4 regions of the Paenibacillus sp. ALE3 genome follow, and region 3 is predicted to be linked to each of the others. Evidence: riboswitches for the same ligand, from Rfam matches in the RefSeq annotation. Region 3 holds a riboswitch; each other region holds the start of a gene.
The links. A riboswitch is a leader RNA that binds a small molecule or an ion and turns the genes downstream of it on or off. The one in region 3 is predicted to bind thiamine pyrophosphate.

Region 1 (8,055 bases), 2.3 Mb from region 3:
GCTGCCAAAATCCTTTTTAATCTGTTCAGCCAGCGGTCCGCTTGGGTTTCCACCGCCTTGAGGGCTCATGATCGTCCAAAAAAGAGTATGCAGATAATGACCTGCCCCGTTAAATGCCAGTTCACGTTCCCAATGCTTTACGAGGTCAAAATCACCTGTTTTTCGGGCTTCTTCCAGTTTCTTTTCCGCTTTATTCAGATCATTCACATAGCTCAAATGATGCTTGTTATGGTGAATACGCATCGTTTTTTCATCAATGTACGGTTCAAGCGCATTATAAGGGTAAGGAAGCGGAGGGAGCCGATGTCCCCCAATAGGGACCGGGCGACCGACTAAGGATTTTTCCGCTGCTGAAGGTTGCGTCTGACCGGACTGGACGCCTTTAGTAGCCCCAGAACCTTCTCCTCTCATGCTGGCATGTCTCTCTCGAAACGCTTGCTCCGGGTAATCCTCACCCTCTGCCGCTACATGATACAACCCAGCGGCTCGTGCGATGGAGCCGGGCTCTTGAAAGGGAGTTGTCGAAATCAGGAAATATTGGCTTTCATGTGCTGCGTGTATTACAACTCCGGCGGATTTTGGCTGTTGACGCAATGCATGACTGTGCTCGGTCAGCAAACCTAGCTGCCGTACATATTCTTGTGATTGACGGTTCGCAGTTTGCAGCAAATCGTCCAGTCGACGATTTAATTCTTGAGAGGCAGGCTGTGAATTCAAGCCTGATTCGGACAACGGTTTCTCTCCAGTTGCTGATGCGTCTGATCCCCTTGAATGTGCTGATGGTTTATCCAGCTGGTGTGTATGAGCTTGGGGGGCAGACGACGCTTTTTTCTCCTGATGTTGCCATGCCTGTTCTACCGGATCAAGCGCGCTCCGTTGCTCTTCAAGCAACTCTATGGCGGTGCGTTCCGTTTGTTCAAATACGGTTCGCCAATCATCCAGCAGCCGCACATAAGCAGGTTCTAGCCCTTCAGTAGCGGATTTAATCACTTCCACATGCCAACTTTCCTGCTGCTTCCAATGACGGATTTCCTCCAGCACACGTAAGGGCAGGAAAGACCCATAAGTACTCAGCATCGTTTTTACCTCCCGTATCCCACTATGGCTATCCAGCAGATCTAGCAGATCTGTCCTGGATGCATATGTACCCAGTATATTCGCCGTCCCATCGGGAATATGTCTATGAACTTCCTTCATCAGGTTATATCTGTTGCACAGAACAATAATTAATCGTGGAAAATAAAAAAAGAAGCCTGTCTACGGCACGGGTTAAGTGTCCATAGGTAGGCTTCTTCAAGGCGATGAATGCTTATTCGAAAATAATTCTTTACTTCGTAGTCGTTTGTTTATGGGCAGCAGCCGTGGTTTTCTTGTCCTCCAGCTCCTGTACACTGCTTAAAAATGTCGATACCCGTCGTAAATATTCACGAGGATGCTCTCTGAAAATAAGCTCATGTATCCCGTTTTTTACAATCCATACACTGGAAAGTGGGTTGGTCTGATTGGCAGCGAGCTTTTCCGCAATGGGGTAAGGAGCCTTTTCATCCTGTGTACCATGCACAAACATGATTGGAAACGGATAGTCCTCCTTTTTTACTTCCTGATATGGAATCTGATGCAAACTGGTGCCGTTCAAAACTGGAAACAGCAACTCCAGTATTTCCAAAGATGGATGTCTCGGCAAATTAATTTGATTGTGAATGTTATGGTATAGCGTATCCGGTTCCAGTAGGAAGGTGCTGTCCAAAATCATCGCGTCCACATCTTTGGTTTGCAAACCCGCCTGAAGAGCGGTTCCTGCTCCCATAGAGAAGCCCCATACAATAATTTCCGACGAGCCGCGTTGTTTTGCCAGCTGGATGGCTCCAAGGAGCTGTTGGGATTCTGCCTTGCCTCCGGTTGCGACGGCCTTGCTGTTTTGTGACGCAAATCCGTAATCGAACATGACCACATTAAAGTTCAAGCTATGGGCATAATGCGCCAGATCATACATGGGAATCCAGCTTTCTTCGCGGTTGGCTCCATAGCCATGACTGAAAATTATGGTTTTCCGCGATTGATCTGCCGGGATATACCAGCCTTGTACCATACGGCTACCATCCTTGGCTGGGAAGCTGACTTCCTCATAAGGCATACCTTTGGCCTGCATCGGATTAGAGTATAATGGTGCGACGGTGGGATTCGTAAGCACCCAGGCGATGTAAGCATGCAAGGCAATAAAACAAAACAACAGAAAAAATACGACCGACAGCAGCAGAGCAATCACAACGTGCTTGAACCGCAGCATACGGGGATTAAAGAGTGGGGTGGACGGCTCCTGAACAGCGGTCTGTAGCTGAGCGTTGCGCTGGGATGTGGAAATCATGTAAGAGCCTCCTTATATAGAATTGATCTTCGAATCATAAAATTTAGGTATAATTCCACTTGAAAATAGTAGGGTATGTCCGTATAGATACCTATTATCGTATGATGGGTATTATCCAAAGTCAACGTCTGAACCGGAAAAGTAAAAATGATGCAAAGAATTGTCGATGTTTGTTCTTGTTCTGTAATATGGTTGTCACAAAAACATCGGTTTACAGTAGCTGCGACTATTCTATATAATTTATGTAACCATGTTTCATAGTGTGAAACGAATATGGATACAAGAGGAGCGGTTCACGATGGAAGACCGTAAATTAACCGTCCGCGCTGTAGAGCGTGCACTTGATATACTGCTGTGTTTTACCGCAGAATCTGATCTTGGTCTAACGGAGATTGCCTCCCAAATTGGTCTACATAAAAGCACCGTTCATCGTCTTTTGACTACGCTAGAGGATCGGGGATTTGTCGTTCGGAATGCCGAAACGGAAAAATATCGGCTTGGTTTTCGCATATGGGAGCTGTCCACGCATCTGTCCCAAAGCGATGAGCCGGCGGTGTTGTTACAGCCTGCAATGGAAGGACTGCGTGATCGCTTAGGGGAAACGGTCAGCTTGTACCTGCGGGATGGAAGCATGCGTATTCGCATACAAGCCGTGCAGAGCAATCAGGCGATCCGCAGGGTTGCGCCTGTGGGTGCGCGTATGCCGCTGGCTGTGGGAGCCTCCAGCAAGGTGCTGGCGGCCTTTATGCCGCCACAGGAGCTGGAGGTACTGCTAAGCAGTGAAGAATGGCCTCCCTCGGTAGATCCTGAGGTATATAAAGCCCAGCTGCAGGACATTCGTGAGAAGGGGTATGCGACTAGCTATGAAGAACGTGAGCCAGGGGCTGCGGCTGTGGCCGCGCCTATTGTGAACCGAAAGGGACAGGTCGCGGCGGCTTTATCTGTATCCGGCCCGGTCAGTCGACTTGCACCCGAGACGCTGCATGATTTTGCTCCGGTTTTGATCGAAGCAGCTAAGGAAATGGGGCTTATGCTCCCGTAACAGTAATCAATACAAAAGGAAATCATACAAGGGTTGCCAAAGCTATAAATTTAAAGTAGTCTGATAGAGATGGCGGATGTCTGTTATAGCCGCCAATTCATGTGAATAGAAAGTATCACAGTTACTGGGGGAGCCTGTAATGCGGGCTGAGATGGAATCGGGCAAGATTCCGGACCCTTTGCACCTGATCTGGATCATACCAGCGTAGGGAAGTAATCGGCCATTGAAATGTATACGCAGCTGCTGTCTGCGGTGACGCATAGGGTTTTATTCCATGTGCGTGCTGTCTGGATAGCTGCCTCGTTTGATTAGCCGGTTCCCTAGGGAACCGGCTTTTTTGCATAGATCAGCGCCACCCTGGGAATGGTTCCGGATCGGTGTGTCATTTCAACGATACGGGAGGAATGGATCATGAAACCGACAGAAACAGAAGGAACAAAAGAAACAGGAATGAAATCAACAGCAGTAGAGAAGGCAAGTGTTGAGCAAGCCAGTAGGGTTAATTCTTTCCCGGGGAGCCGCAAGGTGTATATTCAAGGTTCTCGGCCGGACATTGCCGTGCCAGAGCGTGAAATCGCGCTGCACCCCACACATACGCCGCAGGGGATAGAGTATCATGAGCCACTGCGTGTGTACGATACCAGCGGTCCGATGACAGATGAAGCCTATCAGGTGGATATTCGTCAGGGCTTGCCACCATTACGGCGAGCTTGGGCACTGGAACGGGGAGATGTGGAGGCTTATGAGGGCCGCGCCGTCAAGTCGGAGGATAACGGGCTGAAGCCTGGTTCCAAACGGGAGACAGTGGAATTTCCCGGCGTGACCAACCGTCCGCTACGGGCTTCGCAAGGGCGTACTGTGACGCAAATGCACTATGCGCGGCAAGGGATCATTACGCCTGAAATGGAATTTGCGGCGATCCGCGAAGGCGTAGAGCCCGAGTTTGTACGACAGGAGCTGGCGGCTGGACGAGCTATTTTACCTTCAAATATCAATCACCCGGAAAGCGAGCCCATGGTCATTGGACGCCATTTTCACGTAAAGATCAATGCGAACATTGGGAATTCCGCAGTTACGTCCTCCATCGAGGAAGAAGTGGAGAAGATGACCTGGGCTGTGCGCTGGGGCTCAGACACCGTCATGGACCTGTCTACAGGCCGGAATATTCATACAACGCGCGAATGGATCATCAGGAATTCTCCCGTACCGATTGGAACGGTGCCGCTATATCAGGCACTGGAAAAGGTGAACGGCGAAGCTGAGAAGCTGACGTGGGAGCTGTATCGAGACACGCTGATTGAGCAGGCGGAGCAGGGAGTGGACTATTTTACGATCCATGCGGGTGTATTGCTGCGATATATCCCGATGACGGCGAACAGAATGACGGGAATTGTATCCCGGGGCGGGTCGATCATGGCAGCCTGGTGCCTTGCACACCATCAGGAGAATTTTTTGTATACGCATTTTGAAGAAATCTGTGAAATTATGAAAGCCTACGATGTGGCCTTTTCTCTCGGGGATGGTCTGCGTCCAGGGAGTATCTATGATGCGAATGATGAAGCACAATTTGCAGAGCTAGAGACGTTGGGCGAGCTCACGCAAATTGCATGGAAGCGTGATGTCCAGGTCATGATTGAAGGGCCAGGACATGTCCCTATGCACAAAATCAAGGAGAATGTGGATTTACAAATGGAGATTTGTAAGGAAGCCCCCTTTTATACTTTAGGGCCGCTGACGACGGATATCGCACCAGGATATGATCATATTACCTCAGCTATCGGGGCAGCCATGATCGGTTGGTTCGGGACGTCCATGCTGTGCTACGTTACGCCGAAGGAGCACTTGGGTCTGCCGAACAAGGATGATGTCCGCGAAGGAGTTATTACCTACAAAATTGCCGCACATGCTGCCGATCTGGCGAAGGGTCATCCGCGGGCACAGCAGCGGGACGATGCTTTGTCCAAGGCGCGTTTTGAATTCCGCTGGCGCGATCAGTTCAATCTCTCGCTTGACCCTGAGCGGGCATTGTCCTACCATGATGAAACGCTACCAGCAGAGGGGGCCAAGGAAGCCCACTTTTGCTCGATGTGCGGTCCCAAGTTTTGCAGTATGCGTATCACGCAGGACATTCGTGCCTATGCGGCCGATAAGGGACTGAATACTGAGGAAGCCGTTGCCGCCGGGATGCGAGAGAAGGCAGAGCAGTATCGGGAAGCTGGGCAGTAAAAATCGGTAGCGATACAAAAGTCAATCAACTGGGAAGCCTCAACGAAAAGTACAGTTAAGCTCGTCAGAGGTTTATTTCCATAAACGTATGAGTTTAGGTTTAGAAACGCGTGAGTAACAAAAAGCCGTGGTTCTCTACAGTCGATGTAGAAAACTACGGCTTTTCAGCTTATGTAAAGCGGGATCATGCTACCGGATTAACGGAGCTTTATTTTTTACCCATTTTTTCATTCAAAATGTCCTGAAAGCTGAGCTTCTTCTCCGAGCTGTCTTCTTTCTTCTGCATACTCACCGCGTTGGCACGTTGGTATTGGTGGTGAAAAGGCATCAGGGTGTGGACAGTTAAGTTCATTGTATTCATGTGGTCATTCCTCCAATTCCATTTTGTCAAATTCAGATTGAGTTGCTTAGGACGTCTGTATAGGACTATGTATATGTACTTGATGTCGTAATGCCGTGTAGGTTGCTTGGTAATGTTTCAATCATTATACCCGCATTTATCCAAAGTAAAACGCTTTTGACATAAAACAGGAAGATGGTCGTATGTGTCCAAAATGTGTATTAGGAGGATGGTCATTTTAGGGGAAAATGTGCCTAGGGCCTAAACAAGGGCTAGAGGCCCGTTTTCTCAGTTTAGTAGTCGGGATTGTGTTTTTTTGTCGAATAACCTTGTATTAGCGGAATTTTGCGGAATTCTAAGGTTGGACTAAGGCAGTCTGGTGGCGAATTAAAGTGTCAAAGTTGTATTGACTTTATGTTGGGTAGTAGATACCATGAACTGGTTGTCAGCGTATTTTGGCAAGAAGAGTCAGCCAATCCATCTGGCAATTCATCCGTTGAAATGTTAGAGAGAGGATTAGAGCATATATGAAAAAAAGTATTGCAGATATCGTATTTATTATTCTGGGTGCGTTTTTTTTCGCGCTGGCTGTTAATCTGTATGTGATCCCGAATGAATTTGGCGAGGGGGGCGTTACAGGGGTCACGATCATCTTGTACTACCTGTTTCAGTGGTCTCCCTCGATCGTCAATCTGGTGATTAATGGCTTGCTGCTGATTGTCGGATATAAATTTTTGGACAAGAGAACGACTCTGTATACTATAATTGCGGTCGCTTTTAACTCGCTGTTTTTACATTTAACAGTCAACTGGCGGATTGATTCGCATGAGCCGACGATTAATGCCGTATTTGCCGGAGTTTTGGTAGGGGTCGGCATTGGCTTAATTGTACGGGTCGGTGGTACAACGGCAGGAACGGTCATTTTAGCCCGGATTGCCAACAAGTATCTGGATTGGAATATCAGCTATGCCTTGTTGTTTTTTGATCTGATTGTCGCCTTCTCTTCCTACTTTATTATTGGCCCGGAAAAATTAATGCTAACTATCGTTATTTTGTACGTCGGTACGAAAGTTATGGATTTCATGATTGAAGGATTGAATCCGAAAAAAGCGGTCATGATTATTTCGGAGCATCAAGACAAAATTGCTGAGATGGTCATTACGCAGATGGACCGTGGAGTTACCGTCCTGTCAGGCCACGGATATTACACCAAAAATCCAAAAGAGGTCCTATATATCGTCATTAGCAAACAAGAGGTGTCGGCGCTTAAAAAGATTGTAAAAGCTATCGATACAGCAGCATTTATCACCATTCATGACGTACGGGACGTATTTGGAGAGGGCTTTTTGGATATTTCGAAGTAGTTTAGCAATGCGAAGGTAAGAGAATAAGAGAATACAGTTGGAAGCCGGTCCTGAGTGGGTCGGCTTTTTTTGCTGTTGTGATGTTTATTTCATTTTTAGTATTGGAAAATATGCATAATAAAGTGGAGTCACTCAATTTCTGTTATATGGAGGGGGTAAGCGGGATGGAGAGTAAAAGCAACTATGATGTAAAAGAAGAATTCAAGAAGCCGTGGATGCATGTGTCTATTTTCTTTATTGTGCTGCATGTTATAAATTTTTCTTTGTTTTCCTCCTCGTTTCATTCCGCTAAGGATCGTATAGCATTGTTGTATTTTCCATTAGTTACTATGGTTTTAACACTGGCTATCGTAGTACTGAATCCAAGGTATTCAAAGCATAGAAACACCTTATCTGAACGTATGCTCGCTTCTTATCGTAAGATTTGTGCAAGTGTGTTTATTGTACTTGATTTGATTTTCCTTGCACTCATGTTCAAATATTCGGGTGGATTTCTATTCAGCACATTAAAATTAGCTTTATTTTTATCGGCTATTTTGCATTTAGCAATAGGAATATCTTTTGCTACAATAACACCCAATCGTCTAATCGGATTAAAGTTTCCTTGGCTGCTTTCGGATGAAAAGGCATGGAAGAAGACACATCGCATTTCTGCTTATATTTGGATAGCCTTTGGCTTAATAGGGATTTCCATAGGATTAGGACAAGAAGTTAATGT
Region 2 (8,055 bases), 1.3 Mb from region 3:
TACTCTAATTCATCGGTCTCTCATAATTCCATTACGAAATTAACGTCAGAATAAATGCACAGATCGTAAGTAGAATTAATTATTTAAAATAGGTATTTCTCCAAGCAGATTCTTTAAATTAATAGCATCCCACGGCATATGCTCGGTTATACCTAACCCAACTACATCGGTTTCTTCAGCTAGTTCTTTAATCAGATGAAGTAGTTGAGGTATTTGCATGGTTCCCGCAGGAGAAAGATTATAGGGAGCTTCAGGGTTGGCGAATAATAAAGAACGAAATGATTTTGGATCAAGTACATCTAAATCAAGGTGAATCGCCAGGTGTTTGATGCCGCTTTCTGTAATCCACTCTTTTATTGATTCGGTACTGATCGTTAACTCTTTGGTTCCAGCAGTTCGAATCCCTAATCTTTGAATTACTTCAGCATCTGTTTCTATAGTAGTAACACCTAGTTTTTGAAATGTTTCTGAAAATGCTTTTGTCTCTTCTTCTGTAGGAGCCGCTAATCCAGCGATAAAGACATTTTCAGGCTTAAGAGGAACTTTCACATGTTTTGCAAACTCCTCATCTCCTTCTCCCAACAGATTCCCAAGTGGTAATGTATGTCCGTTATCATAGCCCACATATCTAACTAAATCACTGTGAGCATCGATCCAAATTAGCCCTAATTCTCCACCGTATCGTTCGTTCAAATAGGCAAACGGGGCTTGTTCGACTAAGCAGTCACCACCAAACATTACAATGCGATCTGGCTTATGAGCGTCAATGATATGTTGAGCAGCCTCTAATTGTTCAAGTAGCTGTTTTCTCCCATTCATACCGTTCTCGTTGTCAAGCGGAGTTCCATCATAAGCTTGAACCGGAACATGAATAAGGGGTTGATCATTGTCTGGGGCTAGCCAAGCCAGCAGTTCAGCTCCAAAAGAGTAGTTAGGATTGTTTCCTCCTTGCCATTGCGGCATTAAGAGGCGTATTGTTCTAGTCATATTTTCTCTCCTTTACTTCAAATTACGGTTAGTATAAACTGAACGCAAATAAAAACGTAGTACGCACTAATTTGATAGGTACTACCCGAAAGGATAGTGTGAATATGAGTATGGCTGAATTTAAAGGTAAAGTTAAAAATATTGAAGATACACCTTTTGGTTATACAGTGTCAGTTATTGGTGGTAAATGGAAAATGGTTATTATTTATCTTCTGGCCGAAAACCAAGTGGTTCGCTTTAATGATCTGAAAAGACAAATCGGAGCTATTACATACAAAACATTGAGTTCACAGCTAAAAGAATTGGAAGCGGATGGTCTGGTGAATCGGAAAGAGTATCCCCAAGTTCCACCTAAAGTTGAGTACAGTCTCACAGAAAAAGCGGAAACACTATTGCCTGTTTTGGAAGGGTTATGTGAATGGGGAACCAAAAATCAATATAATTAAGTTTCGTTTTCTAATTGCTTTCGAATGTTATAGGAATATTAGAAAAGACGATTGACATATATTTATAGTTAATCAGGTATTCAACGAGCTCAAGTGCACTGGGGATAGGAACGCTTAAAAATCAGTATCATTTGGGGGATGTGATATTTTGACTATGGCGATTATTTTATTTATAGCGTACAACACAGAGCCTCATCTCTACTTTATTAGTGAAAATGAGGCTCTTGCGTGAATTATAGAAGTGACAATGGTGAAGGAAGGTACATAGCATTTTATAGCTTTTGGGACATCCCCGGATGTTTGATGCTTAGCACTACCTTTTTCTTTAATCCCTCTGCAGCAACTCGAATCTGTTCTGCCTGCGTCACGGCCGAAATCACCGCTACACCATCGGCACCCGCAACTACCACTTCCTCCACACGGTCTATCGTAATACCTCCGATCCCAACGATGGGCAGATCAATTCCTGCTTTGCGCATTTCATATAAAATGGCTGGACCCTGCACCGCATGAGCATCATCCTTTGAGATGGTGGGATAGATGGGGCCGACACCGAGATAGTCCGCACCATGCAGGATGGCTCGGCGTGCTTCTTCAATCGTATGGGCGGAGACGCCAAGGATTCGGTTTCCGATCCGCGCGCGCACAGAATCAGCCGATTCATCGTCCTGACCGATGTGAACACCGTCGGCGTTGAGCTCAAGAGCCAGCTCCACATCGTCATTGACGATAAAGGGGATACCAGCGTGGTGGCACAGATCTTGTAGCTGACGCGCAAGTTCAAACATAGGAACCCCTGTTAACGCGCTACGGCCCTTTTCCCGGAACTGGATCATGGTGGTGCCGCCAGCAAGAGCCTCCTGCACGACCCGACTTGGTTCCGCGAGGCAGTTCACGCTTCCAACAACCAGATACATCTGTAAATGCCGCCGCATGATCTCAGGTAATATTCGACCGCTCATTGGAGTATCTCCTGACGACGGCGGTAGGCCCAATGATTGGTTGGACCGTGTCCCTGGCCCAGATACAACGTATCCTCAATCGCCGCCTGAATGAAGGCTCTTCCATTCCCTATAGCTTCCGGTACAGACACACCTTTCCCTAATTCAGCGGTAATCGCTGCTGAGAACGTACATCCTGTTCCGTGTGTGTGGACAGTTCGCACCCGCTTGCCGCCCAGCTCGGTGAAGGCTGTTCCGTCAAAGATCAGGTCAACAACTTGACCGCTGTTTTCGCTCTCCTCATCATGGCCACCTTTGATCACAACGAACTTGGGTCCTAGGCTGCTAATATGTTTCGCAGCTTCGCGGCGATCCTTCATCGTACGAATGCTTATCCCGGTTAAGGCTTCCGCTTCCGGGATATTTGGTGTGACGACCAGGGCCAAGGGGAGCAGGTCGTCGTTCAAAGCCTGCACCGCTTCCGGTTGCAACAGCTTTGCGCCCCCTTTGGCAATCATTACAGGATCGACGACAACCTTTTCCCAGCCGAACTTTCGAATCTGCTCGGCCACAAGGCGGATGATGCCCGCGTCAAACAGCATGCCAGTCTTCAGGGCATCGACTCCAAGATCTGATCCTACAGCTTCGATTTGCTGCGCTGTTGCTTCCTGTGGCAACGGATATACACCGTGAACTCCCAAGGTATTTTGTACCGTAATGGCTGTAATAGCCGACATGCCGTATACGCCAAGCTCCTGAAAGGTTTTGAGATCGGCTTGAATTCCAGCTCCGCCGCCGCTGTCTGAACCGGCAATCGTCAGCGCTCTCGGTACATGCACGTCACTCATCGCGCACCACCTGCTGTAGTTGTTCCAGCTTCACGGATCGTGACATGCCCCTCCAGCGAACCAGTATGTAGTTTGGCAAGCTCGTCGAGGAAGGCAATCTGGAAGCTGCCTGGCCCCAGTTTTGCAGTATGCGCTGCGGCTCGGGAAGCTGCTGCACCGTAAAATGCCAAACCTGCTGTACCTGCGAGCAGCAGGTTGGGTTCAACTGCTGCAAAAGCGCCCAACACAGAGGTCAGCAGGCAGCCTGTTCCGGTTACCTTCGTAAGCATCGCGTCTCCGCCACTAATCAATCGTACTTCGACCCCATCGGTGATGACGTCCTCTTTTCCAGTGATGACAACCATAGTATGGAGCGTTTGTGCAGCCCGAACTGCCAGATCGACATTACTGCTGTCAGCACTGTTGCCTGCATCTACCCCTTTAATCTCTCGGACTTCTCCGATTAGATGGGCGACTTCGGCTGCATTGCCTCGCACTAGTGAGATTTTTACTTCTTTTAGGATCCGCAGTGCTGACTCGGTTCTAAAGCTCGTCGCTCCCGCACCAACCGGATCCAGCAGAACTGGAACACCATGAGCATTCGCTGATTGTCCAGCAATGATCATGGCATCTACCAGCTCGCGGTTCAGCGTACCGATATTTAACACGACGGCGCCCGCTATTTTTGCCATATCTGCTACTTCCTCGGGTGCATAAGCCATCACCGGGGAAGCGCCCAGCGCATACAGGCCGTTGGCTGTAAAGTTGGTGACCACCACATTGGTTATATTATGAACGAGGGGGTTGCTATTTTGTACCTTTGTCAGGAGATCCGAATAACTTTGTTCCCATATACTCATCATGTTTATCCTCTCTCATCTCTACTGATTATTCCAAGACCGTAGCGCGCATCTGGACGGGCCATTGTTCCTGCTTATAAGCCATATCCCAGAACATATATTCCAGCTGGCAGCTTAGCATAAAATGCTCAATCATCCGCTCTTGCTCGGCAGCCGTGGCGACATTCGCCCAAGCATCCACACGCTCGCGATATTTGGATGTTACATCTTCAATCTGGTTTCCATAGAAACAAATCCATTCATAGAATGGATGAGACTCGTCCGGTCTTACCTCATCCATTAGCCTGCGTCCAATCTCAAGATATGTCCATGGACATGGCAGCAGCACGGCCATGATTTCTCCAAGACTACCTTCATGTGCGACTGTTAGCATATGGCGGATATAATGATGAGCGGACGGAGCGAGTGGATATCCCTGCATCTCTTCATAGGTGACACCTGCGATAGCACAAAAGTTTTGATGTGGATGAACCTCGCTGTTGAGAATAAAAGAGATCTGTTCGTTAAATACAGCCATATCCTCCCGGCTTGTGCTTTTGGAGATCGCGATGCCGTAAATCCGCATGTAGGCGTTCAAATATTCAAAGTCTTGTTTTACATAGTGAATCAGCTGCTCCCTTGTTAAATTTCCTTCAGCAATACCTCTCACAAAGGGATGCTCATAAATGGCTTGAAAAATGCCATCCGCCTGCCGACGAAGTTCTTGCGAAAAACTCATTTCCCCACCTCCAATAAAAATGGAGAACAAGAAGTCCCGTAAGATACAATTCTCGGAACAACGCCAAAAAGCCGCCCCGAAAACTGGAGCGGCTTCAACATAGGTTCAATGCGCAAAAAACGCTTGAAACCTTATATACGAAGGCTCCACTTTCCTACGCTAGTACGAACTAGATCAGGTTCAAAGGGTCCAAGATTCATTCTTGTCTCAGCCATAGTGGCTCCCCTAGTGGACTTTCCTATTCTTTTGACTAATACTGTACATTCGTTCCTAGGTTATGTCAAACTGCTTTGATTCCGGTCAAGGATTAATGAGGGTGCTGGATTACACTTTCCACGGCTTTGACCCTTACATATTCCGGTTTCCACATCGCATCCCGAATGGCTTGTTCAATATCTGAAATGTGTGCCTGAGCTACCTGATCCTGAATTGCAGCCTTCGCTACCGCAACCGCAACCGCGAACGAAACATCACGTAATTTTCGGATATGGGGCAGCAGTGCACCGCCAAGTTCATTCGAATCTACGGCGTTGGCAACGGCATCAGCTGCTGCGGTAAACATAGAAGGGGTAATTCTTTTGGCCTTGACCACAATTGCGCCCAGACCTAGCCCCGGGAAGACAAAGGCATTATTCGCCTGTCCAATTTCAAACTTCGTACCGTTATAGGTGACGGGGTCGAAGGGACTTCCAGTAGCAATCAATGCTTTGCCATCAGTCCACCGTATCAAATCTTCAGGTACCGCTTCAGCAAGGTTGGTAGGATTAGACATGGGCATAATGATCGGCCGTTCCACATGCTTTGCCATTTCCTTGATAATCTCCTCAGAAAAGGCACCCGCTACACCGGAAGTTCCAATCAAGATTGTGGGTTTTACCTGACGAATGACCTCCAGCAACGGTATTTTATCATCTTCCGATCGGGCCCATGAGCTGATTTCTTCCTTTTTACGCACATATGGTTTCTGATAATCCAGTACATCTTCCATATCGTCTGTTAATAGTCCACGATAATCATAGGCCCAAAATGCCTTGAATGAATCTTCTTCAGGAAGCCCGTCCTCGATCATTGCACCCCGTATTTGGTCGGCGTTACCGATTCCTGCTGCCCCTGGACCAAAGACAAGTATTTTTTGTTCACGTAGCGGAGTTTTGGTGACACCTACCGCCGAAACAATCGCAGCTAATGTCACTGCTCCTGTGCCTTGGATGTCATCATTGAAGGTGAGAATGTTTTGACCGTACTTCCCTATAATGTGGCGTGCGTTCACGCTGCCCACATCCTCCCAATGCAAAAGCGCCTTCGGGAATTGTGTTAACGTTTTGCTGATAAAGGTATCAATAAATTGATTATAGGCTTCCCCGCGAACTCGTTTGTGCCGGTTTCCGATATACAGGGGATCATTCAGCAGCTTCTCGTTATTCGTGCCGACATCCAGTACAATGGGCAGCACCCGCCCGGGGTGAATGCCTGCCGCAGCTGTATATACAGCGAGTTTGCCAATAGCAATGTTAATTCCCCCGACACCCCAGTCACCAATCCCCAAAATACTTTCCGAATCCGTCACGACGATCAGGTCAACATCCTCACTACTCAAACCGGTATTATAAAACGCCTGTCCAATACCGTTCGGATTATCTATCGATAAATATACGCCCCCAGGGCGGTTGTACTCATGGCTGTATTCTTGAATGGCGGTTCCTACAGTCGGTGTGTAGACTACGGGCAGCATTTCACTCAAATGGTCGGTTAGCAGTCGATAGTAGAGTACGATATTTCGATTGTGAAGGTCGTTAAGTGAGGCATTTTTACGCAGCATGGTGGGTTGTGCCAAGAATTGCTGATATGCCCGAACGCTCTGTTTCTCCAATGAAAGGATAGTGGGAGGAAGAATTCCTTCCAGGCCCAGTTCTTTGCGTTCTTCTTCTGTAAATGCCACTCCTTTGTTCAAAAGAGGGTTTGCTAGCACGTCCTTTCCTCGTAAGGGAGTAGATAATGACCCATCACGATTGACATGGAATGCTTCCATAAAAAGACCTTCTTTCCCTGTATTTTGATAATTATTCATGATGAAAGATGACATGTTGTCCATAGTATGGACCTGCAAATTGGTTTTATTCTTCTATTTATCTATGACAAAAAGACCTTATATATATCTTCTTATTAATCCTATAGAACCAATTTTAATTTCGGATTCATCTTGTAATTCGCATGTTTATAGTCCTAATGAATCAGGTCCAAATACTCTGTTTTTATCAAATATGAAAATAGATTTTTCTTCTCTTAAATGTTTATATATCAAGGGATGTGAGCTATTTTGTTAAGAAAATATGAAGTATTTGGACATTAATTTAATCTTGCTAAGCAAACATTTTTAATTCTTTTTCAACAAAATAGAATTATTCGGAGGAAAAGGAGAGGTTTGTGTGCAGGGACCTATAGCCATTTTTAGCGATAACAACAGGGCTATTGATTATCCCAATGTGATTTGTTTTTACCAATATATACAGTGCGAGGACACGGAGACCGCTTCAGTCTACGAGGATGCATGTTGCTGCCTGATTGATTATAGGGAGCCGGGGCAAGCCGTGCGGAAAGCTAATCAGATCCGTAGCCAATTTCCGCAAATGCCATTGCTATTGGTGACGGATGTAACCTTTCCGTTCAGTGATCAGCATATGGTGCAAATTATCGGAGTAGGCCGATTGCGTCTGCTATTTTGGCAAGCCAATGATACCGAAGAAATCATTTCTGAAATACAAAGCTTGCTCTATCCCGAGTATTCGACCAAAAGCCAACATGTTGCATTCATCTTATCTGTATATAACGAAGAGAAACGTTTTGTTCATGTCAAAACCTTTGCTGAGCGACTGCAAACCTTTATCCGCAGCCATATTATAGAGGGTTCGATTTATCTCATTGATGATGGTAGTCACGATGGCACGAATGCCTTGATTAAAGCGCTGGAGGCGGCAACTGACTTGTCCGTAAACCGGATTAACCAGAACCTGAGTCCGCTGCTTCAAACAAGGGAATTGGGACGCAATACGCGCAAGGCAGGGACGTATCTCGAAGGAATGCGGACCATCGGTGCGGATTACTACGTATTTGTGGACGCGGACGATTCCTTTTTTATTGAGGACATTGCCAGAATGATTAATGTTGTTCAGCAGGGCTACTATGATGTTGTGATTGGAACCAAAGATATGACCGCCGAGAATCGCTCTTTATTGCGATCTATCGTCAGCTTTGGGAAAAGGGTCGTTTCTCGCCCCT
Region 3 (8,055 bases):
GAATAGCCAATGCCTCGTTCCGTTCGAATCATTTTAAACTTTTGCCCTCTATCTACTTTAACCCTTAAATGCCTGATGTACACATCTACTACATTCGTATCAGCGATATAATCATGTTTCCAAACATCCCTTAAAATTTGCTGCCTGCTGCAAACTTGGTTAAGATGTATCGCCAGATGTAGCAAAAGATCAAATTCTTTCGGAGTTAATTCCAGTTCGCGTTCCCCTCTGCTCACCATTCTGCTTGCAGTGTCTATATGTAAATCCCCCACTTCGATTGCCCTTTTCACATCACGTTCAATACCAAAAATTCGTAATAAATTAGCCACTCTAGCCAGAAGAACTCTAGGATAAAAAGGCACTACCATTACATCATGTGCCCCTTCTTCAAAGCAGGAAACCATATATCCCTCCTCATCCGAAGAAATCATTGCAAGTATCGGCACATGAGGATGGTTCTGCTGCAAATTGCGAATCAAGCCTTGAGTGCCCGCCTGTTCATCTTTAATGTTCAGGAGTAGCAAACTCACAGAATTTTGAGCTATATAAGGGCTTACATCCGACGTATTACGAACATGAACCACCTGATAACCTGCCTGCTCCAATGGATGAACGAATACAGCGGGCGCTTCATTTTCATCCACAAGTACAATTAACGGGCTCATCTTTTCACCCACCTGGTTTGGACATCGCATTACATATTGGATACGAACAAGTTTGTTATAAGCCATTAAAACATATTTGTGTTAGTGTAACAAAAAAGCAGAAAATCATTCTCAAAGAATGGTTTTCTGCTTTATGCTTTATGGTTTATGGTTTTCAGCCCAAATAGCGATGATATAGACTTCTTGCTTTTGCCACGTCCTTTGTCCCATGGATCAGCGCTCTGCCATCTGCAAAAACAACTAAGCGATGCTCGCCCACACTAAAGGAAACCAGATACGAATTCCACTCTACGTTCCCCTCACCCAATGCTGTAAATCTATTTGCTATCTCTGCGAGATTCAGATGTGTTCGGTTGGCAGGTCTTATTTGAACGGTATCCCTACCGCACAAAACATCTGTTTTCTGCCGATAAGAGGCTGATAAATAGGGATACGTCGGTTGGCTACCGCAAGAAGGACAATTCGCTTTTTTAAGACGATCCACTGCTATTGCTACATACTCATTTTTCCACAAATCAAACGAAAGCAACTTTCCTCTCAAGTTCTCGGGATATCCACCAAGAAGCTTGAAAGCTTCCGTAGTCTGGTTAGCGGTGACCATTTGTACTGCCTGCGGAATAATCCCGGCCGTATCACAGGTCTCCCCTCCAAGCGGTACAGTTCCCATCAGACAGTGTAGACAAGGTGTCTGACCCGGTAAAATAGTGTAAGTTACACCGTAGCTACCCACACATCCTCCATAAATCCAAGGAATGCGATGCTTGAGTGCCATGTCGTTCATAAGAAGCCGGGTATCGAAATTATCGGTTGCATCCATCATGAGATCTACCCCCTGGATCAACTCTTCCAGCTCTTCTATCCCAACATCCAAGACATGTGCATGTACAATTGTTTCCGAATTAATATCCTTTAATCTTCGCTGGGCAGCTACTGCTTTGGGACACCTTTGCACAGCATCACTTTCCTGAAAAAGCTGCTGGCGCTGCAAATTGCTCCATTCCACATAATCCCGGTCTACCAGGCTTACCGTACCTACGCCTCCACGAACTAACGTTTCTGCAATACCTGTGCCCAGCGCTCCAACACCTATGATTAGTACGTGAGAGGAAGCAAGCCGGCGTTGGCCTGCAGGCCCAAAGGGTGCAAACCTTTCCTGTCTGGAATAACGGTCACTTTGTGGTGGTTCAGCAGCAGATTTTTTAGTAATTCTCATCCCTGAACCATGCCTTCTATCGGACTGCTTGCTGAAGCATAACGTTTTACAGGAATCATCCCCGCCTCAAATCCATATCTGCCTGCACGTACAGCCAGCTTCATGGCCTCAGCCATTTTCAAAGGATCCTTCGCTCCTGAGACAGCTGTATTCAGCAGAACACCATCTGCTCCCAACTGCATTGCCATTGCTGCGTCACCAGGTGAGCGAATACCAGCATCGACAATGACCGGAACTTCCGCTTGCTCGATAATCAACTCTAACGAAAACGGATTGAGCAAACCATGTCCTGTACCAATCGGCGACGCTCCAGGCATTACGGCATGTACTCCAAGCTCTTGCAACCTCTTCGCTAGTATCACATCATCCGATATGTAGGGTAGCACGACAAAGCCTTCCTCTAGCAACTTTTCACTAGCTTTCAATGTTTCAAAAGGATCAGGCAACAGCGTCTTGCTATCCCCAATAACTTCTACCTTAATCATATCGCACAAGCCGGAGGCTTTTGCCAACTTGGCAATACGGATTGCCTCCTCTGCTGTTGTTGCCCCCGCTGTGTTGGGAAGAAGTGTATACCGGCTCAAATCCAGTGTATCGAGAAAATGCTGCTTATCCCGTTCCTCCAAATTCAGTCTGCGCACAGCGAACGTTAATATTTCCGTCTCAGCAGCCTCTACGGCTTGGGATTGGATATCCAGATCCGAAAATTTCCCCGTTCCTAGCAACAGCCTTGAGGTAAAAGATGCTTTTCCAATGGTTAACATGATCAACCGCCTCCTACAAAATGTACGATTTCTAGGCAATCTCCATCCTTAAGTACCGTTTCATGATGATCTTCACGGGTCAATATATGCCGATTCAGCTCTACTACTACGGTTTTCACCTTTAAATCAAGTTCATGCAGCAATTGATCCACACGAGTAATTCGATTGGAAATGGTCATACTCTGTCCGTTAATGGTCAGCTTCATAAGCTTTCCTCCTTGAGAAGTTCAGAAGAAAATTTACTTATTCCAAGTCCAGCTGCACCTGCCCCTTTAAGCATAGCTGACATCGCTCGCCCAGTCGCATCACTAAGCAGGACACCGTTGCGATAATGCCCGACTGCAGCATAGACGCCCTCTACTCCAGGAACAGGTCCAATGAAAGGTCGCTCCGCAGCTGCCTGCGGACGCAAGCCTGCCCATGCACGTACAAAAGAAGCTTCCTGTACACGCGGTAACCAGGCAGATGCACGTGCTAACAACCCCTTTAAGCCTCCTACGGTCACCTCTTTGTCATATTGATGCGGAAGACTCGTGGCACCAATCCAAAGCTCGTTATTCTGTTTAGGCACGAGGTAAATATCGTCAGCATAAATGGTATAATCCAAAGGATGATCCTTCAAGGAGACTGCTACCGCTTCGCCCTTGACCGGGTATAGTGGATAATCAAACCCAATTTGTTCTAGCAATTTCAAGCTGTCCAAGCCTGCGGCAATCACGACCTGATCACAGGAAAAAAATCCACTATCCGTTCGCACACCGCAAACTCGACCATCCTGTATGACCAGTTCCTCAGCTTGAGTTCCAGACCATATTGTTGCTCCCAGCACCGCAGCTGCCCCTGCATAAGCACGGCAAAGCTGGACAGGAGACACTTGTGTCTCCTTTGATCGGTAGATAGCCCCAATTACTTGATCTGCCAAGCCCGGAATCCGTCGGGCCAACTCCTTGGCATCCCACCAAATGGCACGATCATCCTCTCGCATATTCGCAGCATTCCAGCGTTTTTGGCCCTCTGCTTCCGAACGAAATGGGGTCACAAATCCTCCTGTACGAAAGTCCACTGAAATACCCGATAAACGTTCCAAATCACAGACAAGGTCAGGGAATGCATCTCGACTTGTACGGGCAAATCGTGCCAGCTCAAGGTCTGCAAACTCTTCACTTTCCGCTGCCAGCATTCCCACCGCTGCTCCTGATGCTCCCTCACCAGGGATCCATCGTTCCAGCATGATCGTACTACGTCCCTCCTTAGCTACATGATAAGCAATGGAACTGCCGATCACACCTCCGCCTATGACCAAGCATTCAGCGTGTCCTATCGCTTTTTTCTCTGTATGTGTCTTTGACATATGTTCCGTGTCTCCTCTCCAGTAAGCATTCTGCTTTCCCTTCGTCTCGTTTTCTTGCTACAGGTCGTGAACTACAAGATCTACCATTCGCCTATATTCCATCGCTGCTGCAACGGGTGACTTTGCTTCCCATATACCAGACATCACCGCAATTCCGCTTGCTCCAGCATGATAAAGCTCTGGAACATGATGGGGTTGTATGCCTCCCAGCGCTATCACCGGAATGTCCGACAATCTGCAAATGCGTTCAAGCTGTGCTATACCCCGCGGTACAAGACCGCTCTTACAATGGGTCTTATATACATGGCCAAATAGTACATAGTCTGCTCCCGCCTGCTCAGCAGTCTGCGCCTCCTCCAAGGAATGTACAGACACTCCACATCGTGTACCCTTCGGAATTAGACTTTTTGCATCCACCACAGATAACCCATTAGCTGGTAGCTGGACAGCTCCTACAAAGGTAAGCATAGCTATGTCCACACGGTCATTTACTACAATTTGCTGCAAAGGAACTCCCTGCTCGATCATGCTACGAGTCAAAGAAAGCAAAGCAGAGGCACCCTTCTGTTTCAAACGTGCGTGTACATAATGAATACAAGGACAAATAGCAGCAGCCACTTGGGGTACATTCACGCAGGAGACACTTTCCATCGTAATTACGTGTAATTCGATCTCATTTTCACCTCTCTTGGACTAAAAAATTGAACTAGTGTTATAAAATAATCGGATAAGCTGAACCTATATAGTTACAGCCCCATATTAGGTAATATCATACGGAGCAGCCACATGTGCCAGCAATAATGAAAGGAGATCGTATGTAAAATCGTCTACGGAAGCTCGAACAAATGAAGATGATTGAAATGCAAAAAACCACTTCCAAAGGAAGTGGTTTGACGAACGTTCGAAATCAAACGGACATTATATCCGTAGACGTATATCGTTCCCCGCGCAAACAAAAGTAAAGAGCTGCTACCTTGTTTGTACGGAACTCACTTCCCTACGCTGGCATAACCCAGATCAGGTACAAAGGGTCCGAAATCCATTTATTCCGTCTCAGCCGCATGGGCGGCTCCCCTAGTGTGACTATTTTATTGTATCAGCTAAAGATAGCTTAGCATATTTTCCTAATTCTGCAAACCCCACCTTGTGTTAAATCTGTCAGAACTGGATTTCAGTTAACTTTACTAGACCACTCTTCTACATTCCACGTTTTGGTTACCCAATCCTCGTAAAAGTCCGGTTCGTGGGATACAAGCAATACGGTCCCTTTGTATTCCTTCAAAGCGCGTTTGAGTTCATCCTTTGCTTTGACATCCAAGTGGTTGGTAGGCTCATCAAACAGTACCCAGTTGCTCTCACGCATTAACAGTTTACAAAGGCGGACTTTAGCCTGTTCTCCACCACTAAGCGCAGACAAAGGCCGGGTGATATGCTCATTCTTTAAACCACAGCGCGCCAAATGCGCTCGTACTTCATGCTGATTCAAATGCGGAAATTCATTCCATACATCGTCAATCGGTGTAATTTTCTCCGCCTTTACTTCCTGTTCAAAATAAGCAGGCTGCAAGAAATCCCCTTGATAGGTTTTTCCGCTGATTGGAGGTATTTTCCCAAGAATGGTTTTGAGCAACGTAGACTTACCAACACCATTGCAGCCAACAATTGCGATCTTTTCGCCACGTTCGATCGTCATGGACATTTTAGGCAAAAGAGCATGAGTGTAGCCAATTTCAAAATCAATACCCTCAAAAACCGTTTTCCCGCTCGCACGGGCTTCTTTGAACTGAAAGGTTGGCTTTGCAGCTTCTTCAGGCTTATCAATACGTTCGATCCGATCAAGCTGCTTTTCACGGCTTTTTGCACGGCCTGATGTAGATGCGCGCGCTTTATTGCGCTGAATAAAATCTTCCTGTTTCTTAATATATTCCTGCTGCTTCTCATATGCATCAATATGCTGTGCTTTGTTCAGATCCGCCATTTCAAGAAACTTTTCATAGTTAGCTGAATAGCGGGTCATCTTAGCAAATTCAAGATGGTAGATTACATTAACGACTTGGTTCATAAATTCAGTATCATGTGAGATGAGGATAAAAGCATAGGGATAATCCTTCAAATATCGCGTAAGCCATTCAATATGCTCCACATCCAAATAGTTGGTAGGCTCATCCAGCAGCAATACATTTGGCTTTTCCAACAGCAACTTAGCAAGAAGCACCTTTGTCCGTTGCCCACCACTAAGGGCTGCTACATCCCGATCCAGTCCGATGGCAGAGAGACCTAATCCATTCGCCATTTCTTCAACCTTCACATCAATGAGGTAAAAATCCCCCATATCCAATTGCTCTTGAATTTCTCCCATCTGTTCCAGCAAGACTTCCAACTCTTCGGGAGAAGCCTCTCCCATTTTGTCTGTAATTTGCATCATTTCCTTTTCTAGTTCCAACAAAGGAAGAAAAGCGTCTTTTAATACATCACGTACTGTTTTGCCCGGCGTCAGCTTGGTGTGCTGATCCAGATAGCCATGACGTACACGTGGAGTCCATTCCACTTTGCCTTCATCTTTAAGCAATTTTCCAGTCAGAATGTTCATGAGTGTCGATTTACCAACACCATTAGCTCCTACCAATCCTACACGTTCCCCCGCAAGTAATCGAAAGGAAACATTTTTAAATAATGCACGGTCCCCAAAGTTGTGGGATACATTTTCTACAGTCAATAAACTCATAAGCTGTTTTTGGCTCCTTATTGTCTCATCGGCATTGCCGAGTGTTCTTATTTCATATAGCTATCGTTTCTTTCAAAGCTTTATTGTAGCACATCCGGCACCCTTATCGGAATATTGAAAACAGCATATTTTTAGGTTTTCAGATGGATTGGCCTAAAAAAAGAAAAACAGTTAATCGTAGTAGCACTTAAGCTCCTCTTCGGTAGGTACGTAAGGAGTTTTTTGCTGCTTTGGTAATCTAAGCTTCTAGTATACAGAAGCTTACAATTCCCTAGCAATGAATGCCTAAATAATTGATAAGTTCTAATAACAATTAATAAAAAGGAACTCTATGTAGACAGTCCTCATGAGTATCGGAGGAATAATAAAATGAAGAAAATGTAATCATCCCGGTCTGGATTCTGGACCGGGATGAAATAAAATTAATTTATAATTGGCTATCTTTCAGCAGACATGACAATTTCTTTTGTTTCATGAACTGTACCAAATGGATGCTCAGGCGGTGCATAGATAACGTATATCTTAAGGGGCGTATTTCCTGTATTAATTACATTGTGCCATTTTCCAGCAGGTATCATAATTGCATAGTCATCATAGGCCATCACTTGATAATCTAATTTGTCTTTCCTATCCCCCATTTGAACAAGTGCCTGACCTTCTTCAATACGTATGAATTGATCAGTTGTTGGATGAGCTTCTAAACCGATATCATCGCCAACATTAATACTCATCAGAGTCACTTGAAAATGTTTCCCTGTCCATATAGCAGTACGGTAACTTTTGTTTTGATTTGCAGCCTGGTCAATATTCACTACAAATGGACTTTGTCCATAATCTCTTAATATTATCTTTTCATTGAGATTACTGTCGTTGTTGTACCAATTGTAGTATTGAGGATTATAACTCCGATAGCTGTAATTACAGCTGTTATACATAGGAATATGCCATGGGAAGTGATGGCATGATTTTGGGTACATACTCATTCTCCTTTTTTTGATTCAGTGTTTACTTATCATATGCGGTTGCCTATATAAAGGACTAAAAAACCTTCAACATTAGGCAAGAGCCTAAATGATGCCAAGACAAAAATATTCACAAGCGGTTTCGTCTTTTACTTCAACAGATATTAGCACTTAAATTTACATATAACGGCATACACTTTGCGAGTGGTGTCAGCTTCGTTGGAATTCCCCCGATAAGTCGAGTATCAAATTCCATTTATTTGACTCACTCTTTAAAATAGCAGTGACCATAAAATCGAAAGACTAGGCTGTCACTGCAGGCCAACCTTTTAGTTGACCTAATAATACGAAACCCACCCCGGAGAGTGATTATTT
Region 4 (8,055 bases), 2.7 Mb from region 3:
GTATCGTTTGAAGCAGGTGACGATTCATCATCAGCCAGGCCAGCCTTCCTATGAAGGGTCCGTCGAAAATTATACGGTTGCAACCATTGATGCTGCGTTAGCTGCACAAAATGCAGCGGTGGCCGCTGAATCACTCGGCTTGGGCATCGTTTACATCGGGGGCATTCGTACTAAAATAGCAGAGGTATCCGAGTTATTAGGCTTGCCAGAGCTGGTATATCCAGTGTTCGGTATGTGCATTGGTGTACCGGATCAGGAAACGGGCTTGCGTCCACGTCTTCCACTGTCCGGTGTGTTGCATATGAACGGTTATGACAAAAACCAAACGATGAAAGCTGTAGAGATATACGACCACACATCAGCCGAATATTTGAAGGAACGTACGGGCGGTCAACGCTCTACACCTTGGTCTGAGCAAATGGCCACGAGACTGACCGAACCAGCGCGCTTGCAGTTGAAGCCATTTTTGGAACAGAAGGGTTTCTTGAAGCAATAAAAATGGAGCAACGATAAAGAATGCTGCAATTTACAAGTAGCATTTGAGAAATATGTGTTATTTAAAGCTATAAGAACCTCCTTAATTACGCATGTTGAAGTTTCGCGTACATAAGGAGGTTCTTTGCTTTAACTATAAGTTGTGGTTGTAATCTTTTTTAGTAAATAGCAGATATGCCTTTACGAATCAGACAGTGAGTAGAAGCGTCTTGTATTATCATAAAATAATTGACGGACAGCAGCTTCATCTTGATGGGTCAGCTTGCTATATGCGCGAATGACCTCGGTAGTCATCCGTGGATGCGTCTGCTGTCCGGTAAAAGGACCCTCGAACGGCCATGGACCGTCTGTCTCTGCCATGACCTGATCAGACGGATACTGTCTTGCCAAACTGCGGATTTCTTCTTCGTACAGGAGATCCGGTGTGAAGGAGACATAATAGCCGTTCCGGGCCATACGTTTGGTCGTGGCGGCAGAGCCCTTAAACCAGTGAAAATGCGCTTGTGTGACGTCATGACGTTCCAAAAGGTCGCAGGCAATGTCTGCATCTTCATAAACAGCGTGCAACACAATGGGTTTGCTATGTTTGCTTGCAAACTGGATAAAACGCTCCAGCAGTGCTATGTAAGGAGCGAGCTCAAAGGGCTCTCCACTGCGTGAAGCTTCCAGCCGATTGTAATAGGGCAAGCCGACTTCACCCACCGCGACCATCTGCTGTACATGTTCGTCCATCCAGTCAAATAACAGGTCAAGCTCGGTATGTGATGGCAGAGCCTGTTCTGGATGAAAGCCGAAGGCGGGACGTACTAGCCTGGGCCAACGCTCAGCCAGGCGCAAGTTGGCTTGACTGGAGGCGAGATGCATGGACACAGCTATGATGGCTTCTACATGGTTGTCGGCAAGCGAAGCGAGCAATAGCTCCTGTTGTTCAGGCGGGTAGCTGTCTACATGAATGTGCGCGTCGATTAAGGGAACAGTTGCTGCCGCGTTCGATCTCAATGCAGAGTGCATGTTCCAATCATTCATAATGGTTTACCCTGTCGTCAGAGGTGTTTTTGCGGATGCTTTCAGCGGCGTCCATGTCACCGTCCAGTTTGTGCTTTTCCTCGCGCATCCAGCCAGTCATGGTCCGTTTCCATTCCATAAAGCGTGGATCAAGGGTGATTTCTTCCCTACGCGGGCGGGGAAAAGGAACATCTACGACATGCATCACTGAAGCAGGTCGCGCCGACAGCACATAAATGCGGTCGGAGAGCAGCAGCGCTTCTTCAATGCTGTGGGTAATGAACAGCACAGAGCGGCGGTTCTTCTCCCACATCCGCAATAACCATTGCTGCATGTCTGCACGTGTCAGTGCATCGAGTGCGCTGAACGGCTCATCCAGCAACATTAATTCCTGTGGGCTGAGCAGGGCGCGAAGAAAGGCCGCGCGTTGCTGCATGCCACCAGATAGCGTATGCGGATAGGCCTTCGCGAACTTGCCCAGTCCAACCTGTTCGAGCCATTGCAAGGCTTCTTTACGACGTTCACGTTCGCTGCCGTATCGGGAGCCCGCTGCTGCATCCTTTCGTGGTGCATTTTCCTGCCCGAGCAGTATGTTGTCCAGCGTGGTGCGCCACGGGAAAAGGGCAGGCTGCTGCGGCATATAGCTGATATGCCCGCGTTCACCAGTCATGTCCCGTCCATGCATACGGATACGTCCCTGCTGCGGCTTGAGCAGCCCTCCGATAATGTGAAACAGTGTGCTTTTGCCACTGCCTGACGGACCGATGAGGGAAACAAATTCGCCCGACTTAACGGTAAGGGATACATCCTGCAGTACAGGCAGTGAGCTTCGCTTTTCCCGGAAGGTGAGGCTGATCCCGTCCAATTCCAAGGCAGGAGGGGCAGGCGTCATTACCTGCAGTTCTCCGGCTTGTTGCTGTTCATCAGCGACGGGTGGTGATGTCAAGTCAGTCGGATGCAGACTCATATATGCCACGTCCTTTCATTGATGCTTTAATGCAATATGTGGATGTTATTCTTGATCAGGTTTCCAGCGAACCAACCATTTCTCCAGTAGTAAAATAACGACAAACATCAGCAAGCTGAGTGCAACAATAATACCGATAGCGGCAAAAATGAGATCCGTACGATAGGCAGACTTTTGCAGCATCATATAATATCCAATTCCTTCACTGGCCCCAATCCATTCGGCAATGATCGCGCCCATCACACTATAGGTAGCAGCGATTTTAACGCCAGAGAAGACTTGTGGCAGGGAGTGTGGTAGCTCTAGCTTTAGAAAAATAGCCCTGCGGCTTGCACCTGACATTCGCATGTAATTCATCATCATACGGTCTGTCCGTGTCAGCCCGTCCATGGCCGCTACAGCCACGGGAAAAAAGCATACTAATGTAATGACCATAAGCTTGGGCAGCACGCCAAAACCGAACCATACCATGAGCAACGGACCGAGGGCGATAATCGGAATGTTTTGGCTAAGGATCAAGAGCGGGTATAGAGCAGATTTGAGAAAAGGAATCGTATGAAGAACGATGGCGATCAGCAGTCCCGTTGCTGTCCCTATAGCAAATCCCGCAAGCGTCAGGCGAACCGTAGCCCATGTATGGGTGCCAAGCAACGCCGATTGCGCCATGCCCTCTTGTACGATTAGGGATGGAGCTGGCAGGAGCCAGGATTCAATATGTAAATAGTTAACCGCTCCCTGCCAAGCCGCTAAAAAGAAGAGGACCGCCACAAGGGGCGGCCATACGCTTTTCCACCAGGATGCGTTCTTGCCTTTCGGATTCATGGGCGATACTTCTCGGTCAGCTTGTTCATGCTGATGCCCTGTGGGTTATGTGCGATTTTGATCTGTGAAATGACGCTGGGACTTCCAGCTTCCGTCAAAGCCTCATGCATGTCTTTGACGACTTTCAGCAATTCGTCCAATTCGCCCTCCATTGTGGTATCCAATGGATTCACCTGATGCTTGACGCCGGAACGCTGGATGACCTCAATCGCCTTGTCTACATATGGATAAGAGTCTTCGTTATTAGGAGTTTTAGGGATGACTTGAATACTGAGCAATGTGTTAGCCATGCGAATTTCACCTGTCCTTTTTAGTTTAAGTTATTAGGAAAATAAATTGGTTTAAGGCGGGGAGACCGCTTCACGGTTCATTTGATCTTACGATCGCTGTTGCCGCGGGATTCTTTGAATTAAATTTTAAAGGTAAGAATCCCCCTGAGCATATGCTTCCGAAGCTAGCTTTCCTAAAGAAAGCTTTCAGGCGAACGCTTCGCTTCTCAAGATTCAAATGAATCGCTACGCTGCCAACCGCCTTATAAGCACCTTATTTTTAAAGCAGGGTTGTATGGCATTTTTACACACAAGCGCACCTGCTTTTGCGCTTAGATACTATGAGACTAAAGAATAAACCAAGTGGAGCGAGAACGAAGCGGACGGAATGGTGCTGTACAAGCGAAGCGGTCGCTTTTGTCCCCGGATTTCTACCCTGCTGATGCTTTAATCCGGAAATCCGGGGGCGGTGGCGATGGAAAGCATCATCCGTCCGCGTAGTGGAACAAAGGCTACTTCAAGCTCTATTTACAAGATCAACGCTTGGGCAAGAAGTCGTTTGTGAAGGCCTTATCGACTTCCAAAGGTTTGCTGAGCAGCTTGCGTTCATACATCCAGTCCGAGTAGTTTTTCCATACCTCCGCTTTTTGTACGCCCCATTGCGGGGCATCGTCCTGATAACGCGGGCTTAGCCATTTTTGACTAGCGAGTACCAGTTTTTTGTCCAGCTCCGGCACAGCTTTACTTAAGATATCTGCCGCTTCTTCTGGATGGGCGATAGTGTATTCATAGCCTTGCGCGGTAGCGTCCATGAACGCTTTGACTAGGTCAGGATCATTTTTTATCGTCTGTTCATTGCTCACAATTACAGGTGTATAGTAATCGAGGTTTTTGGAATAATCTTTTACATATAGCATATCCAATGGCTCACCTCGAAGCTTGGCCTCAATCCCGGTCCATGCGTAGAAAATCCAGGCAAAGTCAATATCCCGCTTCACGGCTGTAAAATAGTCTGCATTGCCCATATTGACGATCTTCACTTTGCTCACATCACCTTGGTCTGAATCCATGATGGATTTCATGACCGCTTCTTCTACAGGTGAACCCCAGCCGCCGTAGCTTTTACCCTCGAAGTCTTTCGGGCTTTTAATTCCGCGGTCTACCGGGGCTGCGAAGCCAGAGGTGTTATGCTGAATCACCGCAGCGATGGATACGAGCGGTACGCCTTGGATGCGAGCCTGAGTGACGCCTTCTTGATAGCTGATACCAAAAGGTGCAGCATTCGAAGCAACCATTTGGTCGGCTCCGCCTGAGCCTGGTTGAACAATTTGGACATTCAAGCCTGCTTTTTCGTAAAATCCTTTGTCCTTGGCGACATAGAGTCCTGTGTGATTCGTATTGGGTGTCCAGTCGAGCACGACTTTAACATCTTTGAGCCCCTTTGCCGAGGTAGACGTTGAAGTGTCGGCAGCAGGAGCCTCCTTTTGAGATGTAGGGGGATTGCCGCCGCAAGCGGTCAGAGTCAGAGCCATGAGCCAAAGACTGATTAGACCCAGGCTTAACATTTTCATGCGCTTCATCGTTGTGTTCTCTCCTTTTTAATTACCCGTTGTCCGTCCAATCAGACAGCTTATGTTCCCCATTTTCACAAAAATAACATCTGCCGGAATGCAATCTTTCCAACAACTTCATCTTCAACAAAAAAAGCGTCCCGGGATTCCGGGACGCTTGCGCTTGTATATACCAAAGTAAGGGATGTCCTGTTTTAATAAAAGGCACATCTTGCTTAAGCATTCCTACGCTGGCATTACCCAGATCAGGTTGTAAGGGTCAGTGTCTTGGGACACAATCTCAGCCGGCCGATTCCAGCACCCCTGGCATTGTATGGTTTAATGGGTTCGTTTATTCGGGTTTACTACGACGATTATATGCCTTGAAGGCGGGTCTGTCCAGCCTTAAGGAAGCGCTCACGGTTCATTTGCCGAACGACAGGGTACACTTTTACTGTGAGCTTTGATCTGAAAATGAACATGAATCATTCAGATCTGTTCTGGTCATGTTATTTTCAGAACAGCTACACTGTATGTTTAGGAGAGCTGGTGCCAAGTGGCATAGCCCTATAGAATTCTAATTCGTAAAAAGGAGTTGTTGTACTGTGGGTAAAACGGAGACATTGGATCGCAGTCAGCTGGAACAAGCTATTGTGAAGGCTTTGGATAACAACAAATTTTGCTCGTTAGGTACGGTAGAGGGCGGAAAACCGAAAGTACGCTATATGGCCCTTTTTAACGTTGGAATGAACATTCATCTGGCGACGGATCGCAAAACACATAAAGTGGAAGAGCTAAAGGAGAATCCGAATGCTTATCTGCTGCTGGGTTATGAAGTGGGTGGCACGAAGGAAGTCTTGGAAGTGGAGGCTACCGTCCAGGTTACAGCTGATGAGGGGTTGCGCAAGCAAGTGTGGAATGATTCTCTGAAAAAGTGGTTTTCCGGACCTGATGATCCCGATTATGTCATTTTAGACGTCAATCCGACTCGTATTGAGTACGTCGGTCAACAAACAGAGCGCCAGGTGTGGACGAAATAGAAACAATATAAACGGACAAGCCAGTAAATTTCCAACCTTTTCAGGAGATTTACTGGCTTTTTTATGCGAAAAATAATTATTTTTTCATAAATATTTTAAGCAAATGACTACTCTTTTGTCTGGCGTTGGATTAAAATAGGAATGGTGGGTTCAAAGCTTACATATATGTGCAAAAGTATGTATATGAGGCATACACCTTAATAAGGAGGGGTATATTTTGTTATTTCGTAAAAATTGGTTTAAAGGGTTTACAGCAGCAGTTGTAGCTTGTAGCCTACTGGTGTTTTCAGCCGCTCCATCTTGGGCAGCTAGCGACTCTCGCGATAGCGCTACGGTGAATTTGCGGATCATGGAAACGACGGATATTCATGGGGCACTGATGAATTATGACTACTATTCGGACAAAGAAACCAACGAATATGGCTTGGTTAGTACAGCAGGCTTGATCCAACAGGCTCGTAGTGAAACAAGAAACAGCATGCTGTTCGATAACGGTGATTTGCTGCAGGGCAATCCTTTAGGCGATTATATGGCTAAAAACAGAGTCTTCGAGAAAGAAGGCGGTGTCCATCCGGTTTACAAGATGATGAACTTGATGGGCTATGATGCGGCTACTGTGGGCAACCACGAATTTAACTTTGGCCTCGACTTTTTGGATAAATCGCTCAAGGGTGCTGATTTTCCTTACGTAAATGCGAACGTCTATGTTGATAATGAGGGTCAAGCTACTAAAAATTATTTTACCCCTTATCAGATTCTTGACAAAACAGTAACGGATGAGAAGGGCGAAGAGCATACACTCAGAGTGGGTGTCATCGGTCTAGTAACACCTCAAATTATGCAGTGGGATGAAGCTAATTTGAAGGATAAGGTCGTTACAAAGGATATCGTGGAAACAGCCAAAAAGTTTGTTCCACAAATGAAAACAGAAGGTGCTGACATTATTGTCGTGCTTGCACATACAGGCTATGAGGATGTGCCGCAAACGCCAATGATGGAGAATGCCGTTAAGTATTTGAGCCAGGTGGACGGAATTAACGCGATTCTGTTTGGGCATGCTCATAAATCTTTCCCTGGCCCTGATTTTAAAGATATGAAGGGCGTAGATTTGGATAAAGGAACTATTAATGGTGTACCAGCTGTAGAAGCTTCTTCGTGGGGCAAGGATCTGGGCATTATTGATCTGAGCCTGGAAAAGAAAAACCGTGAGTGGAATGTAATCAATTCTCAGTCTCAAGTGCGGCCAATTGTGAGCACCACAAACCATGCTTTGCAGTTTACTCCTGACACTAAACTGAAAGACGCGATTAAAGAAGAGCATCAAGGAACGCTGGATTATGTTCGTCAACCTGTCGGTACAACGACTGCACCGATTACCAGCTATTTTGCATTAGTGCAGGATGATCCGTCCATTCAAATTGTGACAAATGCACAGAAATGGTATGTTCAAAACCATCTTAAAGGAACAGAATACGAAAATCTCCCAGTATTATCGGCAGGCGCTCCATTCAAAGCCGGTGGTCGCAACGGTGCCGAGTATTATACCAACATTCCTGAAGGTACAATAGCGATTAAAAACGTGTCCGATCTGTACGTGTACCCGAACACGGTTCATGCCGTAGAAGTTACTGGTGCTGAAATTCAGGAGTGGCTGGAATGGTCTGCGGGTCAGTTCAACCGCATTGATCCTAGCAAAACAGAGGAACAATCGCTGATCAACAAGGATTTTCCAACCTACAATTTTGATGTGATTGACGGTGTGAATTACCAGATTGATGTAACTCAGCCTGCACGATATGATGCCAAGGGAACTATTATTGATTCTTCAGCCCATCGCATCAAGGATCTGCAATACAATGGGAAGGCTATTGATCCTGCACAGAAATTTATCGTTGCGACCAATAACT

Region 1: another riboswitch for thiamine pyrophosphate. It lies ahead of thiC (phosphomethylpyrimidine synthase ThiC); the one in region 3 lies ahead of ACXHJ2_RS09570 (thiamine phosphate synthase).
Region 2: another riboswitch for thiamine pyrophosphate. It lies ahead of tenA (thiaminase II); the one in region 3 lies ahead of ACXHJ2_RS09570 (thiamine phosphate synthase).
Region 4: another riboswitch for thiamine pyrophosphate. It lies ahead of ACXHJ2_RS21540 (ABC transporter substrate-binding protein); the one in region 3 lies ahead of ACXHJ2_RS09570 (thiamine phosphate synthase).

What each region holds. Positions count from the first base shown of each region.
Region 1 covers NZ_CM134214.1:4,388,755-4,396,809, reverse strand. Annotated here, with positions in the region: gene ACXHJ2_RS19510 (Fe-Mn family superoxide dismutase) at 1-1,077, opposite strand, end outside; gene ACXHJ2_RS19505 (alpha/beta hydrolase) at 1,328-2,365, opposite strand; gene ACXHJ2_RS19500 (IclR family transcriptional regulator) at 2,664-3,407, shown strand; TPP riboswitch at 3,524-3,635, shown strand; gene thiC (phosphomethylpyrimidine synthase ThiC) at 3,819-5,633, shown strand; gene ACXHJ2_RS19490 (hypothetical protein) at 5,842-5,994, opposite strand; gene ACXHJ2_RS19485 (YitT family protein) at 6,501-7,337, shown strand; gene ACXHJ2_RS19480 (SdpI family protein) at 7,502-8,055, shown strand, end outside.
Region 2 covers NZ_CM134214.1:833,750-841,804, forward strand. Annotated here, with positions in the region: gene ACXHJ2_RS03850 (arginase family protein) at 76-987, opposite strand; gene ACXHJ2_RS03855 (winged helix-turn-helix transcriptional regulator) at 1,092-1,433, shown strand; gene thiE (thiamine phosphate synthase) at 1,706-2,395, opposite strand; gene thiD (bifunctional hydroxymethylpyrimidine kinase/phosphomethylpyrimidine kinase) at 2,392-3,222, opposite strand; gene thiM (hydroxyethylthiazole kinase) at 3,219-4,064, opposite strand; gene tenA (thiaminase II) at 4,090-4,779, opposite strand; TPP riboswitch at 4,914-5,016, opposite strand; gene ACXHJ2_RS03880 (NAD-dependent malic enzyme) at 5,087-6,808, opposite strand; gene ACXHJ2_RS03885 (glycosyltransferase) at 7,206-8,055, shown strand, end outside.
Region 3 covers NZ_CM134214.1:2,117,073-2,125,127, reverse strand. Annotated here, with positions in the region: gene ACXHJ2_RS09595 (response regulator transcription factor) at 1-665, opposite strand, end outside; gene ACXHJ2_RS09590 (ThiF family adenylyltransferase) at 820-1,878, opposite strand; gene ACXHJ2_RS09585 (thiazole synthase) at 1,875-2,642, opposite strand; gene thiS (sulfur carrier protein ThiS) at 2,645-2,848, opposite strand; gene thiO (glycine oxidase ThiO) at 2,845-3,993, opposite strand; gene ACXHJ2_RS09570 (thiamine phosphate synthase) at 4,051-4,644, opposite strand; TPP riboswitch at 4,971-5,079, opposite strand; gene ACXHJ2_RS09565 (ABC-F family ATP-binding cassette domain-containing protein) at 5,165-6,718, opposite strand; gene ACXHJ2_RS09560 (cupin domain-containing protein) at 7,156-7,695, opposite strand; gene ACXHJ2_RS09555 (hypothetical protein) at 8,050-8,055, opposite strand, start outside.
Region 4 covers NZ_CM134214.1:4,802,106-4,810,160, reverse strand. Annotated here, with positions in the region: gene nfsA (oxygen-insensitive NADPH nitroreductase) at 1-496, shown strand, start outside; gene ACXHJ2_RS21565 (TatD family hydrolase) at 676-1,521, opposite strand; gene ACXHJ2_RS21560 (ABC transporter ATP-binding protein) at 1,514-2,467, opposite strand; gene ACXHJ2_RS21555 (ABC transporter permease) at 2,513-3,289, opposite strand; gene ACXHJ2_RS21550 (MTH1187 family thiamine-binding protein) at 3,286-3,579, opposite strand; gene ACXHJ2_RS21545 (hypothetical protein) at 3,922-4,059, shown strand; gene ACXHJ2_RS21540 (ABC transporter substrate-binding protein) at 4,095-5,138, opposite strand; TPP riboswitch at 5,335-5,444, opposite strand; gene ACXHJ2_RS21535 (pyridoxamine 5'-phosphate oxidase family protein) at 5,714-6,148, shown strand; gene ACXHJ2_RS21530 (bifunctional 2',3'-cyclic-nucleotide 2'-phosphodiesterase/3'-nucleotidase) at 6,366-8,055, shown strand, end outside.